4 regions of the Thalassotalea agariperforans genome follow, and region 4 is predicted to be linked to each of the others. Evidence: predicted binding sites of a transcription regulator. Region 4 holds the regulator's gene; each other region holds the start of a gene.
The links. Region 4 encodes FliA, which starts transcription of late flagellar genes. Its sites were predicted from a motif close to CTAAAGNTNNNNNNNNNNNNGCCGATA; they were not measured.
Positions count from the first base shown of each region.

Region 1: ACSLUO_RS13490 (flagellin N-terminal helical domain-containing protein) is a predicted target of FliA. The motif match lies at 1,487-1,513, and genes of this name have one in related genera.
Region 2: ACSLUO_RS04155 (VC2046/SO_2500 family protein) is a predicted target of FliA. The motif match lies at 1,894-1,920, and genes of this name have one in related genera.
Region 3: pomA (flagellar motor protein PomA) is a predicted target of FliA. The motif match lies at 1,237-1,263, and genes of this name have one in related genera.

Region 1 is NZ_JBQMWH010000011.1:35,210-38,388, reverse strand. It holds gene ACSLUO_RS13495 (flagellin N-terminal helical domain-containing protein) at 1-474, opposite strand, end outside; gene ACSLUO_RS13490 (flagellin N-terminal helical domain-containing protein) at 576-1,394, opposite strand; gene ACSLUO_RS13485 (flagellin N-terminal helical domain-containing protein) at 1,631-2,455, opposite strand; gene flgL (flagellar hook-associated protein FlgL) at 2,575-3,179, opposite strand, start outside.
Region 2 is NZ_JBQMWH010000002.1:212,648-215,826, reverse strand. It holds gene ACSLUO_RS04160 (M16 family metallopeptidase) at 1-1,697, opposite strand, end outside; gene ACSLUO_RS04155 (VC2046/SO_2500 family protein) at 1,952-2,476, shown strand; gene ACSLUO_RS04150 (YchJ family protein) at 2,515-2,988, opposite strand; gene ACSLUO_RS04145 (hypothetical protein) at 3,070-3,179, opposite strand, start outside.
Region 3 is NZ_JBQMWH010000003.1:250,342-253,520, reverse strand. It holds gene ACSLUO_RS06420 (flagellar motor protein MotB) at 1-373, opposite strand, end outside; gene pomA (flagellar motor protein PomA) at 380-1,144, opposite strand; gene xseB (exodeoxyribonuclease VII small subunit) at 1,372-1,614, shown strand; gene ispA ((2E,6E)-farnesyl diphosphate synthase) at 1,622-2,512, shown strand; gene dxs (1-deoxy-D-xylulose-5-phosphate synthase) at 2,527-3,179, shown strand, end outside.
Region 4 is NZ_JBQMWH010000003.1:428,152-431,330, reverse strand. It holds gene ACSLUO_RS07180 (chemotaxis protein CheA) at 1-263, opposite strand, end outside; gene ACSLUO_RS07175 (protein phosphatase CheZ) at 279-1,025, opposite strand; gene cheY (chemotaxis response regulator CheY) at 1,067-1,450, opposite strand; gene ACSLUO_RS07165 (RNA polymerase sigma factor FliA) at 1,496-2,215, opposite strand; gene ACSLUO_RS07160 (MinD/ParA family protein) at 2,233-3,075, opposite strand; gene flhF (flagellar biosynthesis GTPase FlhF) at 3,107-3,179, opposite strand, start outside.

The DNA.
Region 1 (3,179 bases), on a different contig from region 4:
ACTAATTGCTTGCCCGCCATCAGCACCAATTTGAAAAGCTTTACCGGTATATGAACCATCCAATAAATTTTCACCAGCAAATGATGTTTGTTCAGAAATACGCGTTAATTCTAATTCTAATTCAGAAAACTCAGCATTCAAAGCCGTTCTATCTGCTTGACTGTTTGAGCCATTCGCCGATTGCACAGCTAATGTACGCATCCGTTGTAATGTGTTGGTATATTCATCTAATGCCCCTTCAGCTGTTTGCGCCAAAGAAACACCATCATTTGCGTTACGCGATGCTTGATTTAAACCATTAATTTGCGCTGTTAAACGATTTGAAATTTGCAAACCAGCCGCATCATCTTTAGCACTATTAATGCGTTTACCTGATGATAAACGCTCAAAATTAGTTGCTAATGAATTAGTTGAATTTTGTAGCTGACGCTGTGAGTTCAATGATTGAATATTACTATTTACTACTAAAGCCATGATGTTTTCCTCTGGGAAGATACCCTAATCTTGTTAAGATTGGCCCCCTAAAAGAGCCTCTTTAATCTTGTATCGGATCTATTTATAAAAACTTTAATTTTTTATAAAAGAGATAATGCTATTTGCGGCTGCTGATTAGCTTGCGCTAGCATTGAACTTGCCGCCTGCTGTAATACTGAACTTTTAGCTAAAGCAGCACTTTCTGAAGCATAATCAGTATCTTCAATACGTGAACGTGATGCAGACAAGTTTTGCGCAGTATTATCATTACTACGAATAATAGAAGCAAAACGGTTTTGTTTCGCACCTAAATCAGCACGTACGGTATTTACCGATACTAACGCATCATCAATTAACCCTATCGCTGTAGAAGCTGCTGTTGCCGAAGAAATATCAGTACTTGTTGTCAAAATAGAAATAGCATCAAAATCTTGAGTAATAGAAATTGTTATTTTTTGCCCGCCGTCAGCACCAATTTGAAAATCTTTACCGGTATATGTACCATTCAATAAATTTTCTCCAGCAAATGAGGTTTGATCAGAGATACGTGTTAATTCGGTTTCTAATTCAGTGAACTCTGCATTCAAAGCTGTTCTATCTGCTTGACTATTTGAACCATTAGCCGATTGTACTGCTAAAGTACGCATACGTTGAAGTGTATTAGTATACTCGTCTAACGCACCTTCAGCGGTTTGTGATAACGAAACACCATCATTGGCATTACGTGAAGCTTGATTTAAACCATTAATTTGCGCGGTTAAACGATTAGAAATTTGTAAACCGGCGGCGTCATCTTTAGCGCTATTAATACGTTTACCTGAAGATAAACGTTCAAAATTTGTTGCCAATGAATTCGTTGAATTTTGTAGCTGACGCTGTGAATTCAATGATTGAATATTACTGTTTACTACTAAAGCCATGAGAACCTCCAGGTATTACACCTAATAATATTAATTTGATGAGGCTTTAATATACGACTTAATATATTAAAATTTATGCCTCTTAAAACCTTTATCGGAAGAAGTAAAAATAACTTTAATATTTTTTATTAAATAATTTAAATTTATATACAGAGGCTGAATTACTTGGCTATAGAGACAAAAAAGCCCTCGAATGAGGGCTTTAAAATTAATTAGATTATAACTGGTAACGATTATTACTGTAATAATGATAATGCTATTTGTGGCTGCTGATTAGCTTGCGCTAACATCGAACTAGCCGCTTGCTGTAATACCGAGCTTCGAGCTAATGAAGCACTTTCTGCCGCATAATCGGTGTCAAGAATACGAGAACGTGAAGCTGACAAGTTTTGCGCGGTGTTATCATTACTTCGAATAATAGAGCTAAAGCGGTTTTGTTTAGCACCTAAATCAGCACGAGTCGAGTTAACTTTCGTTAACGCACCATCAATTAAACCAACCGCAGATGTAGCTCTGACAATACTCGAAATACCCACAGTTGCCGCTGATAACATCGATGTAGCATTAAAATCAATCGGTATTGAAAGCCTGATAGTTTGTCCGCCATCAGCACCAATTTGAAAATCTTTTCCCGTATATGTTCCATCAAGTAAGGTTTCACCAGCAAAACTCGATTGATCCGAAATACGTGTTAATTCAGAAAGTAATTCTTGAAACTCAGCATCTAGCGCGGTTCTATCTGCATCACTATTTGAACCATTCGCTGATTGAATTGAAAGTGTACGCATACGCTGTAATGCATTGGTATACTCATCTAACGCCCCTTCAGCTGTTTGTGCTAAAGATACACCATCATTGGCATTTCGTGTTGCTTGGTTCAAACCATTAATTTGTGCTGTTAAACGGTTAGATATTTGTAATCCCGCTGCATCATCTTTGGCGCTATTTACACGTTTACCTGAAGATAAACGCTCAAAGTTTGTTGACAGTTGATTAGTTGAATTTTGTAGCTGACGCTGTGAATTTAACGACGCTATATTACTATTAACTACTAAAGCCATTGCTATCATCTCCTAGTTTTAGGTAGTGGTTCAATTGCCGATAACAACATTCATTCGGAACCACATATAAATATTTTTTGACACTACGCCATAATGAAAGCATTAAATGTGCCAAAATGTTAAAGGTAATTAAATAAAGACAAATTTTTAATTTGAATAAATGATTGTTGTGCTGCTTGCAACGCCACTTTTGACTGTTCAAAATTTGATATTGCCTTTGCCATATCTAAGTCTTCGAGATTAGATTGTGCTTTTGCCATACTAATTTCTCTATCGGCATGACTATTGTCTTGGCTCTCAATAAGTTGCAATCTAACACCTGCGTCTGCTCTTCGGGACGTTAAATGATTCATTGAGCTATCTAACTGTGACAAAATTTCTTTATAATCAACAGCATGTTGAACACCATCAATAGTAGGCGAATTCATCCAACTAAGCGCTGCCTTTAACGTATCAAAAATACTGATTTCTTCCTCTGGTGTTAACTCAAATTCATCCCCCGGCAATGGGTTGCCACTCACTTGAACTTCAATTCCGTTAAAGGCGATAGTTTGCCCAGGTACATAAGAAGATGTAGTAAAAACAGTAACATTGTTACTATCAGTCACCGTTAAATCGGTAGCAGAGGAAAAACTAAACGTATAATCAGGCGGAGAACCAACCGAATTGTAGGCTCCACGATCAGTAATCAAAGCTTTATCTAAAGAAATACCAGAGGTATTAG
Region 2 (3,179 bases), on a different contig from region 4:
CTATATTTTTTGTTGCCTAAATCTAACATTGGCGCAATATAATCAAAGGCGGTACCAGCATTGGTTAATGAGTTAACATTACCTGTTGGTAAGTTAATTTTAATTAAAATTTCTTCACCGCGACGTTTTTTCGGGTAAATACTGAGTTTTGTACCTTCAGGCCAAGTAGTTGTTACTAAACGTTGTTTAATATTTGCTACCGTGTTGTCATAAACTTCACCTTCGCTGACCGTGGCTTTGCCAATATAATCTTTTAGTAGTGTATTTAAATCAGGGGCTGGTGGTAATTCAGCTCTTTTAGGTTCATCGGTTGGAATAAATCGGCCTAAGGTTCTATTACTTTGAATTAAATATTTTTCAGCTGCGGCTTGTACTTGGGCTGTGGTCACATTTTCTATTTGATCCCGAAAATAAAAGTTATGTCGGTAGTCACCTTTGGCAATATATTCAGATAATGCCATGCCAATGCCGGTAACATTGCGCATTGCTTGCTCTGAGTCTTTAGCTAATTTTAATTTAGCGAGTTTTACTTCTTCATCTGTGACTTTGTTGTTTTTGATATTTTCGGCGATGTCTAATAATTTAGCTTCCATTTCATCGGTAGCTTGGCCTTTGGCACCTTGAGCAATAAAAATAAATTGTGAGCTATCTTTTAGCATGAATGAAAAGGCGCCGGCACCGGTTGATAATTTGCTTTCAACTAACTGTTTCTGTAAGCGGCCACGAGTGTAATCTGACATGATAACTTGAAGAACTGTCATGGCTGCCGCATCTGGGTGTAAACCTGAAGGTAAGTGATACATTAAGCCGATAACTGGAATATCACCACTGCGACGTAGATTAACGATACGTTCACCATCTTGGGTGGGTTCTTGGGTATATAAAGGTTCAATTGCTTGTTGTGGTTTTTCTAATACACCAAAGTTTTGTTCGATAAGTTTAATGGTTTGTTCTTTATCAAAACGTCCTGCAATGGTGAGAACGGCATTATCAGGTCGATAATGTTTTTTGTAAAACGCACGTAGTTTGGCAAAAGGAAAATTTTCAATATCAGAACGAGCGCCAATGGTTGAGTTACCGTAGTTATGCCATAAGTGCGCCATTGATGACATTCTACTGATTAACATCCGCACAGGATTATTTTCATTTTTTTCCATTTCATTTCTAACAACCGTCATTTCGCTTTTTAATTCAGCTTCGGTGAATGTTGCGTTTACCATGCGGTCGGCTTCCATACCTATGGTCCAAGCTAGTGTTTCTTCATTAGCATCAAAAACACCAAAATAATTAGTGCGATCTAACCAAGTTGTAGCGTTTGTTTGCATTCCGCGTTTTTGAAATTCAGTGTCAATTTTTGGATAGTTTGTTGAGCCTTTAAATAACATATGCTCTAACAAATGCGCCATGCCGGTTTCACCGTAATATTCATTTACTGAGCCTACTCGATAAGTAATATTCACTAAGGTTTTAGGTTGGGCTTGATCTTGAACGAATAAAACTTTTAAGCCGTTTTCTAGCTGGTATTCTTCAATGCCTTCAACGGTACGAACATAAGTTAAGCTGTGATCAGCGGCATTGGTAATAGCGGGCTGCTGATTTTCTTGGTTTATTTGTTTGGGTTGAGAGCTAACACAACCGGTCAATAAAGTGGTTAATGCTATTGAGATAGATAATAAAGCGGGGCGAGTATTATTCATATTTTTCAAATTCCTTGAAATTTGTTCGGAAGTTAATGCGAATGAAGCAATTTTTTATTCACTCAATGCTTTTGATAATGCGCATTAAATTGGACAATATTTTTATGATTATTGACGTTACCGCTAAGAATATAACAAGTAAATAAATTATGTGAGTTTGACTGATATTAAATTTGTAAATATTTTTACTTTTTTACTAAATTTTTCAGTTACTTTGCCGATATAGAAGTTAACCAGCTAGTAGAGGTTATATTTTGGTAGAAAATCACTTAGTCATCAATGAAATTCAATTAGGCACTCAGCTTAATGAATGTGTTCATAGTCAACGACGTTCAGACTTTAGTTTGATGTTAGCTATGTTAACGGATGACGCGAGAGAATTTAGTGAATTTTTATTACCAGAAGGTAAAGAACAAACTAATTTACCTGCTGAAAATCAGCTGAGAAAGCACTTTGATCTGCCTAAACAAGCGCCGCTTGCTATTGATGAACTCTCTGAGATAGATGCTTTTAATCAAGCAACATTGGCAAATAACGATAATATGGCGGCTATTCATTTAGCTAATGCCTTACAACCTAAAGCAATAGCATTTCGTGATAACGCTAAGTATATTGCGGCCAATATTGTTAATAACACCAACTTACATTGCCAAAAGCGTTATCAACGTAGTCTTGAACAAAACGAGAATAATTCGCCATCGGTAGCTAAATTAAGTTTTAATGCTAAAGCCTGGCTTAAAACAGTTCAGCAATCGATTGTTACAACCCAAATAGCTTAATTTAGTTTTTTGGTCTTACTTTTTGATACGGCTAACTTTTAATTTAATAAACGACCACAGCACTGTTTAAATTTTTTATGCTGCTGACAGGGGCAAGGATCGTTACGTTTCACTTTGTTTAAAACTGCGTTTTCGATGATCTCACCGTTATGATAAAACCATTGCTCTACACCGTTTACATTCTCAAATATAAACTTTGATTTTTCTCTTAAAATGCAAAGTTGATTATCTTCAATAAAAAAAGCTGAAAACTCGACCGTATTGTGATCACTATAATGAATGATCAAATTAACCCATTGGCATTGTTCAGCCCATTGTTGGATGTCATGTAAGTGTTGCTGTTGTGCAGACTCAACACTATAGGTTTTTAAAATATATTCGCCATTTGCTACAGCATAAGCACTATAACGTGAACGCATTAATTGCTCGGCGCTTAGCGCTTTTTTATGGCCTAAAATAATTGGCTGGCAACATTGTTCAAACGGTTGATTACTTTGGCAAGGACAGCGCATTGCTTCTCTCATCTAGCTAAAAACTGAATTGCAATATAACAAAAAATTGCAGCGATATTATCTGTTATTTTAATTTTAGGGTTAATGTAATCCACTGACCTTATCTAACACTACAAAGGCGGTATTTGATAATTTTGCACAATCACTTAGGTATGATAGTTGTTCCGCTTGAAAATTATTTCTACCTAAAA
Region 3 (3,179 bases), 180 kb from region 4:
GTTGAGTACCACGTTGCTCTTGACGGCCACCAGCTGAGGTTTCATCACCCGCTTGGAACTCCAACATTTGCTGGGTCATTTCCATGGTTTGCTGTTGGATCACTTCAATAGGTGTCGGCTCAGGTTTACCTGGGCGGAACTCTTGCGCAATAACACTGGTGCCTTTAGGAATGTCTTTTACTTCAATTTTATTTTGCACACCAAAGGCAAACTTCATTGAACCGGCTATTTGTTTGAACTTTAATACGTCCATTTCAGAAAACGACAACAACAGTACAAAGAAGCACATTAATAGCGACATTAAATCAGCAAAGGTTCCCATCCATGCGGGCAACCCCGGTGGTGGGCACTTACACTCAGGAGGATTCGACATAATCGATTACTCTTCCACAGTTGATATTGCGCGTTTACTTTCAGCTAAATAGTTTTTCAGCAAGTTTTCAATAACACGTGGGTTTTGACCATCTTGAATACCTAATACGGCATCAAGAATTAACTCTTGATTGAGTTTTTCTTCTGCTAAACGCAGTTTTAATTTATTAGCAATAGGAATAGCAATTACGTTTGCTAAAAAGGCACCATAAAGTGTTGTTAACAGGGCTACCGCCATCGCCGGACCAATCGCTTTTGGGTCATCCATGTTTGATAACATCGCCACCAAACCAATCAAGGTACCAATCATTCCCATAGCTGGGGCAACATCGGCTAAAGCGGATAACATACCAATGCCAGTTTCATGACGTTCTGTAGTTAAAGTAATATCTTTTTGTAAGGTCGCACGCACAACATCCGCATCATGACCATCTACCAGCATATCAACACCTTTTTGCATAAAGGCATTGGTAATTTCGGCTTCTTCTAGTGCTAAAAATCCCCCTTTACGGGCAGCATCAGCCATTTCTACTGATTTTTCAATTAACTCATCTGGCGCTTCAAGTTTAAACATAAACGATTTGCCGATGATTTTGCCGATACCAAAAAACTGCCCCATGTTATAGTTCGACAACACAACAAAAATAGAACCACAAAATACAATCAAAATAGACTGGGTATCAACAAACATGCTGATATCGCCACCTAAGATCATTGCCATAACAATAAAGCCGATTGCGCCTAGCATGCCAATTATCGTTGCTAAATCCACAAAACTCTCCTAAAACTCAAAACGAATGCTGTTATTTTTTCTTTATTATATACATGATGACATAAATATTCGCGAATACTTATTAAATTTATTATCGGCAAACTTCTCAATAACTTAACGAATATATTTAAAAATTATTTCTAACTTATTTTCAGATATAATTGACCCTCAAAGCTAGCTGAGGTAACGTTGCGCCTTATTTTGTTTTCCGCAGATAAAAGTGTTTTATGGCTAAGAAAAAACTTGAAAATGTTTCCTTCGAAGAATCGCTACAAGAACTCGAAAATATTGTACATAACTTAGAGCAAGGCGACTTAAACCTTGAAGAGTCAATGACTTTGTTTGAGCGTGGTCTGCAGCTTAGTCAGCATAGCCAAAACAAATTACAAGATGCAGAACAAAAAATTAATATTTTGTTGCATAAAGACGGTGAAGCCAAACTAACCTCATTCGACACTTCTGAGAGCTAATTTTTTCGTGACTTCCTTGCCAAACCTAAACAATTATCAAACCCGTATAAATACTTTTCTTAATGAAAAAATAGACCAATTACCGGTTAACGACCCCAAATTATTAGAAGCCATGCGTTATGGTTTATTAATTGGCGGAAAACGCATGCGTCCTTATTTAGCTTATATCACGGGTGAAGCGTTAGGTTTAGCACTAAGTGACGTTGATGGCATTGCCGCCTCTTTAGAGTGCATTCATGCTTATTCATTATTACATGACGACTTACCTGCCATGGATGATGATGATTTACGCCGTGGCCAACCTACGTGTCATAAAGCTTTTGATGAGGCCACTGCGATTTTAGCGGGTGATAGTTTGCAAACCTTAGCTTTTGATATTTTAGCGAACCACCCTTTTTCTGAAAAAATTCAACACAAACAAATAAAACTGATTCAGCGTTTGGTACAAGCGAGTGGTTACCAAGGCATGTGTGGTGGCCAAGCGTTAGATTTAGCAGCCACCAATCAACAAATATCCTTAGCAGCATTAGAACAATTACATTCACTAAAAACCGGTGCTTTATTACAAGCCAGTGTTTTAATGGTTGCAGATTGTGCCGACGATATTACCGCTGAACAGCAAAATAGTTTAGCTGATTTTGCCAAATTTGTTGGTTTAGCTTATCAAGTAAGAGATGACATTATTGATATCACTTCAACAGAAGCAGAGCTAGGTAAACCAAGCGGTTCTGATGTGGCAGCGAACAAATCAACATACCCTGCTTTATTAGGTTTAGCCGGAGCGCAAAAAAAAGCTGACGAGTTATTTGCACAATCACTTCAAGCTTTAGCAACTTTGCCTTACAATACCCACAACTTAGAAAAATTCGCGACCTTTATTGTCAACCGCACCCATTAATCTGTTTTAATATTATGACCATAAATTTAACTGACTACCCTTTACTGTCGAATATTAACTCGCCTGACGATCTTCGTATGTTAGATAAAGATCAATTGCCTCAGGCCAGTAAAGAATTACGTCGTTTTTTATTAAACTCGGTCAGTAAAAGCAGCGGTCATTTTGCTTCTGGTTTGGGCACAATAGAACTAACTGTTGCGTTACATTATGTTTATAAAACCCCTTTTGACCATGTTATTTGGGATGTAGGTCATCAGGCCTACCCACATAAAATATTAACGGGTCGACGTGACCAACTTCATACGATTCGACAAAAAGATGGTTTGCATCCGTTTCCGTGGCGTGAAGAAAGCCCTTATGATGTATTAAGTGTTGGTCATTCAAGTACCTCTATTTCTGCGGCATTAGGTTTAGCGGTTGCAGCGGATAAAGAAGGTCAAGGTAGAAAAACAGTTGCTGTTATTGGTGATGGTGCAATGACCGCAGGTATGGCATTTGAAGCTTTAAACCATGCTGGTGATATTCGTAAAGATATGTTGGTTATTTTAAATGATAACGATATGTCCATTTCTGAAAATGTTGGGGCGTTAAATAATCATTTAGCTAAAATGTTATCTGGCAGTATTTATTCTGGTATTCGCGAAAGCAGTAAAAAAATTCTCGGTAA
Region 4 (3,179 bases):
AATTCAGCGGTAACTGAACGCTGGTTAGTTCTTAAAATATCAAAGATATTCTCTGCGCCATGACAAACGTCAACTAAGTTATTTAAAGCTAAAAATCCAGCGCCGCCTTTAACTGTGTGAAAACCTCTAAAAATAGCATTGAGTAACTCAGCATTATCAGGATCGTTTTCTAATTCCACGAGTTGTTCGGATAAAGTTTCTAGTATTTCACCAGCTTCGATTAAAAAATCCTGAAGAATTTCTTCATCTGCTTCATAAGACATACGCTGTCATTCCTCTTAAAACCCTAAGCTTGAAAGTAAATCGTCGACATCATCTTGGTCGGCAACAACATCATCACGTTCTTCTTTATTTACTATCGGACCTTCTACCAAGTTATCACCCACTTTTGGTGCTGATTTGGTTTTTGAAGATCCATCAGGCGTATCACCTTGACTGATACCAAACGCCGTTAGCATATTAATCAAGCTATCTTCAACTTCTCTAACTAAATCAATAACTTTACGAATAACCTGACCAGTTAAATCTTGAAAGTCTTGCGCCATTAAGACATCCGTCATTAATGAATGCATATGCTTTGTTTCAGCATTAGTAGTAACAATAAATGCATCTAAATCATGGCACAAACCTTTAAAACCAGGGAGATCGATTTCATTTCGCATCAATGACTGCCACTGAGGCATAACCTTAGTAACTTGCTCTTGAATTTTATCGACAACGGGGAAAATAGACTCTACCGCATCCATGGTTTTATTAGCCGCATCTTCTGTTCGGCTAATAACATAATTAAGCCGTTCTTTCGCATCAGGAATATCAGCTGTCGCCAAATCATTAAGACGTGAATCTAGCTGAAAATTCATCAACGAGTCATGTAATTGGCGAGTTAACTTACCTATTTCAGCAAACAATACTGTATTGATAGGATTTTGAATTTTAGCAACTAATTCATCAGCCTTGTCTTGCTGACCGTTTTCTAAATATTCAACTAGCAACTTCGCCTGCTCTAAAGAGACATGGCTACTCATTCATCGACTCCTATGCATTGAGCCGTTTAACTTAGTCAAAACTAAGCTAAACGTTCAAAGATTTTGTCAAGCTTCGTTTTTAACGTTGCAGCGGTAAAAGGCTTAACAATATAGCCATTAACCCCAGCTTGAGCAGCCATAACAATTTGCTCTTTTTTAGCTTCTGCTGTCACCATTAAAACAGGAATATGCGATAAACTTGCATCTGCTCTTATTGCTTTTAATAAGTCGATACCTTGCATTCCAGGCATGTTCCAATCAGTTACAACAAAATCAAAGTCACCACCCTGCAGCATAGGTAACGCAGTACTACCGTCATCAGCTTCTTGAATGTTAGTGAAACCTAAATCACGTAATAAATTCTTTACTATACGTCTCATAGTTGAAAAATCATCAACAACAAGCACTTTCATGTTTTTATCCAAGACACCCTCCGGCGATTTAATTTAAAACTAATATATTTATTTTACTCAATTTTGCCAAGATTGCATACGTGCTTTTACACGATGCATCGCTTGGCTATGAATTTGGCTAACTCTTGATTCACTGACATCAAGTACTTGACCAATTTCCCGTAAGTTTAATTCTTCATCGTAATATAACGACAGTACTAAAGCTTCTCGCTCAGGTAAAGAAGAAATACAATCAGTTAAGGCTTTTTTGAAAATACTATGTTCAATGTTTTGATATGGATCATCATGCTGAGCATCATCATCAAAATGGATAGCATCTTCATTTACACCTAGATCATCTATTCCTATTATTTTACCTGTACTTACTTCGTTAAGAATATGATGGTATTCATTTAACGAAATATCAAGTTTTTCAGCAACTTCACTATCAGAAACATCACGGCCTAATTCTGCTTCTAAGGTTTTTATTGCTTCTGTAACCATACGGCTATTCTTATGAACCGAACGCGGAGTCCAGTCGCCACGCCTTATTTCATCAAGCATTGAGCCACGAATACGAATACCAGCAAAGGTCTCAAAACTGGCACCTTTGCTCATATCAAAATTATTGGAAGCTTCTAATAAACCGATCATACCGGCTTGAATTAAATCATCAACTTGAACACTGGCAGGTAGACGAGCGAGTAAATGGTAAGCAATACGTTTAACTAAAACGGTATGCTGCTCAAGCAACGCCGTTTTGTCTTGCTGTATATTGTATGCATTAGCTTTTACCACATGAGCTCCGCTAAACGTTATTTTTCAAGTAACTGTTCTATAAAGAATTCTAAATGACCAGAGGGTTGATGCGGGATTGGCCATTCCATGACATTTTTGGCTAAGGCTTTAAAGGCTTTAGCTGCTGGTGAATCGGGAAATGCTTCTACGATCACTTGTTGTTTACGAACGGATTTTCGAATATTTTCATCAAAAGGTACAACGCCGACTAACTCTAAAGCGACATCTAAAAACCTATCAGTAACTTTCGTCAATTTAGCAAAAAGTTGCTGCCCTTCTCTTGGGCTTCTAACCATATTAGCAACAACTTTAAATTTAAACACACCATGATCACGGCTAAGTAGCTTCATTAATGCGTAACAGTCAGTAATTGAGGTTGGTTCATCACACACCACTAACATCACATCTTGGGCGGCACGTGCAAAACTTAATACCATGTCTGAAATACCGGCGGCAGTATCAACGACAAGAACATCAAATTGAGTTTGCATATCACTAAAAGCACGAATTAAACCGGCATGCTCTGACGGCGTTAAATCCACCATAGATTGCGTGCCTGAGGTCGCAGGAATGATCTTTATACCAGCTGGGCCATCAATAATAATATCGTCTAACTCAGATTCACCAGAGATAACATGCGAAAGATTACGTTGCACGCGTAAACCTAACATAACATCCACGTTAGCTAAGCCTAAATCGGCATCTAGTACTAAAACGCGTTTTCCCATTTGTCCTAAAGCGATAGCTGTGTTGAGTGAAACGTTAGTTTTGCCGACACCACCCTTGCCGCCTGAAACGGCGATGACTTTAATTTTTTGTAAGCCTTGCATTTTTCTTAAGCCACTTGCTTGATCGATCATTAATTTACTTCTTTATTCTTATTATTACAATTTATGCACACGCTGTTGACGACATTGGCATAGAATTCAATGTTGAAGCATGAGTTGTTGCATATTTTGTTGCC